2 regions of the Bacillus sp. 5RYD7K genome follow, and region 2 is predicted to be linked to the other one. Evidence: riboswitches for the same ligand, from Rfam matches in the RefSeq annotation. Region 2 holds a riboswitch; the other holds the start of a gene.
What was found. A riboswitch is a leader RNA that binds a small molecule or an ion and turns the genes downstream of it on or off. The one in region 2 is predicted to bind glycine.
Positions count from the first base shown of each region.

Region 1 (3,423 bases), 1.4 Mb from region 2:
ATTCCTTCCCCTCCGGCTTCTGTAGCGATCAGGACCTGCACTTTGCCGCGGAAGAGATCCTTCATCCAGTCTTTTTTCCCGCGCTTAAATCCGCCTCTGAACGGAACGGAGCTTATGCCGTTCTGCTGGAGGAACCATTGCAGATAAATCTGTGTCGCCCGATACTCAGTAAAAATAATGACCTTGTCATTAATCTTTTTAATCAAGTCAACAACTTGAATCGCTTTTGAGTTTTGCGTGACTTGATTGATGCGGTCCATTAAATTGGCAATCGTCTGTTCATCGAAAGCGGGCGCTTGTTTGTCTTTTTGATCAAGCATTTTTTTAAGCGTCATATACACGGCTTCCCTGCTTGAACAGCACTCCCGTTGCAGCGTCATAATGGAAAATGCGCTTGCGGGCTTTTCCGTGCCGTTTTTCAGTGCGTTAATGTCATCGTAGAGCGCCTGTTCCGTCGGTGAAAAGGTGATCGGCACTGTTTCCACGTGGCGTTTCGTCCATGTAAGCCCCGTGTCGCTCCGTGTGTTGCGGATCATCACTTTATTGACGAGCTCTTTCAAATGCTCATGAGCGTCAATCCCGTCCTTTTGATTGAACGTTTCTTGAAATCCGCTTTCATTTCCTAAGTGGCCGGGTTTTAACAGTGACACTAAATTGAAAATTTCTTCGATCCGGTTTTGAATCGGGGTCGCCGTCAGAAGCAGGCAATATTTCTTCACAAGACTTCTCGCAAATTCATAATTTTTCGTTTTGCTGTTTTTGAGCTTATGCGCTTCGTCAATAATGACGAGATCATACGGAATCGAAAGCACAATGTCCTTGTGTGGCGAGCGTTTTGCCGTATCAATAGAAGAAACGACGATGTCGCACTGTTCCCATACATAGCTTTTCTTCTGTTCAACAGCGGGTATTAAAAACTTCTCCTGAAGCTCTTTCACCCACTGGGAAACGAGTGATGCCGGCACAAGAATCAGGATTTTTTTGGCCAGCCCGCGAATCATGTATTCTTTTAAAATCAGTCCCGCTTCGACTGTTTTTCCGAGCCCCACTTCATCAGCCAAAATCGCTTTGCCGTTCATTTTTTCAACGACTTTCTGCGCGACTTCAAGCTGATGGGGAAGCGGAGTGAAATCGGGCAGGTATAAAGGAGCCCTTAACCCTTCGAATTCAGGAATGGCAAGGGTCTGCTGGACTTCAGCCGACAGTTTGTACATCTCCCAATTTGACCAGGGACCGTCGGTTTTCAGCCGCTCAGAAAACTCTCCCGGCCAGTTTGCATCAAATATGATCTCTGCTGTCATATGTAACAAAACCGCCTTTCTTTTAAAAAACTGATTTATCATCATTTTTGTTGCCGGACGTATGTGAGGGTGGTAGGATATAAGTAATCATTTCACTAAAAGATATTGCTTTAGTATGTCCATAACAATTGGTAAATATGAGCGAATGACAGCAAGGGGAGAGACTCGGACGAAAAATGTGCATCCGGGCGCCGAAGGAGCAAACTGCGGAGTGAATCTCTCAGGCAAAAGAACTCTTGCTCGACGCAACTCTGGAGAGTGTCTGCGATTTGAAGCAGCAGACCACCAAAGGGGACGTCTTTATGATGTTTTCATAAAGTAAACTTTCAGGTGCCGGGACAGAGAAACCTTCATTTTTATGAGGTGTTTCTCTGTCCTTTTTTATATGTCTTTACAATGCGCCAATGACTGAAGGGGGAAGATGATGCTGAAACGAACACCGCTTTATGACGTGTATAAAGAATACGGCGGAAAAACGATTGATTTTGGAGGATGGGAGCTGCCGGTTCAATTTTCTTCTATTAAAGAGGAGCATGAAGCCGTCCGCACAAAGGCGGGTCTGTTTGATGTATCTCATATGGGAGAAGTCGAAGTCTCCGGTAAAGACGCCCTGTCTTTTCTGCAAAAAATGATGACAAATGACGTTGCCGATTTAAATCCGGGAAGCGCCCTCTATACCGCCATGTGTTATCCTGACGGCGGTACGGTCGATGATTTGCTGATCTATCAGAAAAGCGAGAGCTGCTATCTGCTTGTGATTAACGCGTCCAATATTGAAAAAGACATCGCTTGGCTGACAGAACACGCGAAAGGGGATGTCACGCTGACGAATCAGTCTGACGGGATTTCACTGCTAGCCGTTCAGGGGCCGAATGCTCAGGCGGTTCTTGCGAAGCTGACTGAATGTGATGTGTCTTCCTTAAAACCGTTTACGTTTATTGATGGAGCTGACGTTGCCGGCCGCCAAGTTCTGCTTTCAAGAACAGGCTATACCGGTGAAGACGGGTTTGAGTTATATTGCCGCAATGAAGACGCGGTGCATCTGTTTAAGGAGATTCTTACAGCGGGAGAGAATGAAGGAATCGTTCCGTGCGGTCTCGGTGCGCGTGATACGCTGAGATTTGAAGCGAAGCTCGCTTTATACGGTCAGGAATTGACGAAAGACATTACGCCGATTGAAGCCGGAATCGGATTTGCCGTAAAACATAAGAAAGATTCCGACTTTTTCGGGAAGTCTGTATTGAGTGAACAGAAAGAAAAAGGAGCTCCGCGTAAGCTGGTCGGGCTTGAGATGATTGAAAAGGGGATTCCGAGACACGGTTATGCCGTGAAAAAAGACGGTGCTCTGATCGGGGAAGTCACGACAGGCACACAATCTCCGACTTTAAAGAAAAATATCGGCCTTGCCTTAATCAAAACGGAATTCAGTGAAATCGGAACGGAAGTCGAAGTGGAAATCCGCAAAAAAACGGTAAAAGCAAAGATTGTCCGCACGCCGTTTTATAAACGCCCAAAACAGAGCTGAAAAAGGAGAGTCATATGAAGCATCGATATTTGCCCGCGACAGAACAGGATAAAAAAGAAATGCTGAAAGCCATCGGCGCAGATTCAATTGATGAACTGTTTGCCGATATTCCGGAAGATGTGAGGTTTCAAAAAGACTACCAAATTAAAAAAGCAAAATCAGAAACAGAGCTGACGAGAGAGCTGACAAAGCTTGCGGCGAAAAATAAGGACGCTGTTACATATGCATCTTTTCTGGGGGCAGGAGTGTACGATCACTATCAGCCGGTTATCGTCGATCATGTGATTTCCCGGTCAGAGTTCTACACGGCATATACGCCTTACCAGCCTGAAATTTCACAAGGAGAGCTGCAGGCGATTTTTGAATTTCAAACGATGATTTGCGAATTAACAGGTATGGATATTGCAAACTCCTCCATGTACGACGGGGGAACGGCGCTGGCAGAAGCGGCGATGCTTGCGTCAGGACATACGAAAAAGAAAAAAATCGTCATTTCCGCCGCCGTGCATCCGGAATCACGGGATGTCCTGAAAACATACGCAAAAGGCCAATATATTGAAGTTGTAGAGGTGCCTGCAAAAAACGGCGTCACAGACC
Region 1 is NZ_CP191200.1:2,321,448-2,324,870, forward strand. It holds gene ACQE26_RS11790 (DEAD/DEAH box helicase) at 1-1,301, opposite strand, end outside; glycine riboswitch at 1,447-1,547, shown strand; gene gcvT (glycine cleavage system aminomethyltransferase GcvT) at 1,726-2,826, shown strand; gene gcvPA (aminomethyl-transferring glycine dehydrogenase subunit GcvPA) at 2,841-3,423, shown strand, end outside.
Region 1: linked by a shared signal. The riboswitch ahead of gcvT (glycine cleavage system aminomethyltransferase GcvT) and the one ahead of ACQE26_RS04815 (amino acid permease) in region 2 are both predicted to bind glycine.

Region 2 (3,423 bases):
TTTAACAAAATGATTCGAGTCTTTTTTAGTTGTTGACTCTCTAATTTTATACATAAGGCTTGTCGCTATCCACCGTTCCCTTTAAGGCACAAATAGCTTGTTTCCTATATGCCAAAAAGACAGCATACTGCAAGCGGCACGCTGTCTTTTTCTTGAAACTCTGATTACTATTTCATTCATAACCTTTATGTCTTGCTCCCTCTCGCCCGATAGATAAGAAACAGTCCAATAAACCACAGCGGCGTCAGCAGCAAAGCCGGGCGCGTCGCATCCGCAAACAGCATAATCACCAGAATGGCGGCAAACAGCGCCAGCACGGCGTAATTGATAAACGGCGCGAACGGCGCCTTGAAAGACGAGCTTGCGTGTAGGTCCGGACGGGTTTTCCTGTATCTGATATGACAGACAAGAATCACGCCCCACACCCAAATGAAACAAATCGCGCTGATAGTGGTCACGATGCCAAACGCTGCTTCCGGTATCAATTTGCTTAAAAGAGCGCCCGCTGACAGCACAATGACCGATACCCATAACGCGCTGCTCGGCACATGATTTTTATTCAGCCTCGCGAAACTGGCCGGCGCCTGTTTCGTTTTGCTTAAATTATACAAAATCCGGCTTGTAGAAAACATCCCGCTGTTACAAGCAGAAGCGGCCGACGTTAATACGACAAAATTAATGATTCCCGCGGCCACCGGAATGCCGACTAAGCTGAAGGTTTTCACAAAAGGACTTTCCGCCGCATTCAGCTGCGTCCAAGGGTTAATACATAAAAGAATGATCAATGCCCCGACGTAGAAAAATAAAATACGCAATGGAATTTTATTGATAGCGGACGGAATGTTTTTTTTCGGATTTGATGTCTCCGCTGCCGACACACCCACTAATTCCACACCGACATAGGCGAAGATCACCATCTGGAACGACAGCAAAAAGCCTGAAAACCCGTTTGGAAACAAGCCGCCATGCTCCCACAGATTCGCCGCTGAAACCGTTCCGGTATGCGTTTTGAACCCAATCACCAGCAAAACCACACCGATGACAATTAACGCGAGAATCGTGATCACCTTAATTAAGGCGAACCAAAACTCCAATTCTCCAAAAATCTTGACCGTTAACAGATTAAGTCCTAATAAAATGAGCAAACAGATAAGTGCAGGAACCCATTGCGGAATGTCAAACCAATATTTCACATATACACCGACGGCGATCACATCCGCCATAGCCGTCATAATCCAGCAAAACCAATAAGTCCAGCCGGTGACAAACGCCGCACGCGGCCCTAAATACGCCTCGGCAATATCCGTTAATGATTGGTACCCCGCTTTAGATAACAGCAGTTCTCCCAGCGCCCGCATGACGAAAAAAAGCGCAATACCTACAATAAAATACGCAAAGATGATAGAAGGACCCGCCAGCTGAATCGCCTTACCGGACCCTAAAAACAATCCGGTGCCGATCGTGCCGCCAATGGCGATCAGCTGCACGTGCCGATTCGACAAGTCCCTCTTTAGCTCTCGCTGTTCCACACCTGACTCCTCCTTACTTTTTGATGAACGACGAGAAAATAAAGCCAATAAAAAAAGAGATTGGATGCCCTCCAATCTCATGGTCATAAGAATATCAAATTATATTTGCGCCGCTGACAATCAACAGCATGCCAAATACATATTCGGTACTCTTCTGTCCTTTTGCCTGAGATTGTGAACCCTTCGGCGCCGCGGAAAATCCGCGGTCTCTCCAGAAGCCGCTCCTGCTGTAGTGCGACCCACAGCAATCATAGCCTGCTACGTATTAAGTTTCCGATAGAAATAACTATCAGCTAACTTTTTATTTTAATAGAAGTTTGATCATTTGTCAACGGGGTGATGAGCTGTCTGCGGAAGGTATATGTTGAGGCCTTAAGCGCCGTATTTTCTGTTTTGTTTGTCTCAAAAAGGACTTATGAGGTACTATCATATAAGGTCTAATGATTTAAATATCATGTCATACTTTAAATTCACCTTATCATGCAACGGCTCGTAAATAAAAAGGGGATGGACGAGATTGGAAACCAAATATTTAGATCTGCTCGCACAAAAATACGATTGTGAAGAAAAAGTGGTCACAGAGATCATTAATCTGAAAGCGATACTGAACCTGCCGAAAGGAACCGAGCATTTCGTCAGTGATCTGCACGGAGAGTATCAGGCATTCCAGCACGTGCTGCGGAACGGTTCAGGAAGAGTAAAAGAGAAGATCCGCGATATTTTCAGCGGCGTCATTTACGATAGAGAAATTGATGAACTGGCGGCTTTAGTCTATTATCCGGAGGACAAACTGAAGCTGATTAAACATGACTTTGATACGAAAGAGGCATTAAACGAGTGGTATAAAGAAACGATTCATCGGATGATTAAGCTCGTTTCTTATTGCTCCTCTAAGTACACCCGCTCCAAATTGCGCAAAGCGCTGCCTGCCCAATTTGCTTATATTTCCGAAGAGCTGCTGTACAAAACAGAACAAGCCGCCAACAAAGAACAATATTACTCCGAAATCATAGAACAGATCATCGCGCTCGGCCAAGCTGATAAGCTGATCACCGGGCTTGCTTACAGCGTGCAGCGATTGGTGGTCGACCATCTGCATGTTGTCGGCGATATTTATGACCGCGGACCGCAGCCGGACAGGATTATGGAAGAACTGATCAACTATCATTCAGTGGATATTCAATGGGGGAATCACGATGTTCTCTGGATAGGCGCCTATGCCGGTTCGAAAGTATGTCTGGCCAATATTATCCGTATCTGTGCCCGCTATGACAACCTGGACATTATTGAAGACGTCTACGGCATCAATCTGAGACCGCTATTGAACCTTGCCGAAAAATATTATGATGATAACCCGGCTTTCCGCCCGAAAGCAACCGAAAACAGACCGGAAGATGAGATTAAGCAAATCACAAAAATCCATCAGGCGATCGCGATGATCCAATTCAAGCTTGAGAGCCCGATTATTAAGAGACGGCCGAACTTTAATATGGAAGAACGGCTGTTACTGGAAAAGATTGATTATGACCGCAATGAAATCACGCTGAACGGAAAAACGTATCAACTGGAAAACACCTGCTTTGCGACGGTGAATCCCAAACAGCCCGATCAGCTATTAGAAGAAGAAGAAGCAGAAGTCATGGACAAGCTGCTGTTTTCTGTCCAGCACTCCGAAAAGCTGGGCCGCCATATGAATTTTATGATGAAAAAAGGCAGCCTGTATTTAAAATATAACGGCAACCTGTTGATTCACGGCTGTATTCCTGTTGACGAAAACGGCAATATGGAAACGATGATGATTGAGGATAAACCGTATGCGGGCCGTGAGCTGCTAGATGTTTTTGAACGATTCTTACGGGAAGCGTTTGCCCATCCGGAAGAAACCGATGACCTG
Region 2 is NZ_CP191200.1:946,833-950,255, reverse strand. It holds gene ACQE26_RS04815 (amino acid permease) at 186-1,529, opposite strand; glycine riboswitch at 1,674-1,754, opposite strand; gene fbp (fructose-1,6-bisphosphatase) at 2,047-3,423, shown strand, end outside.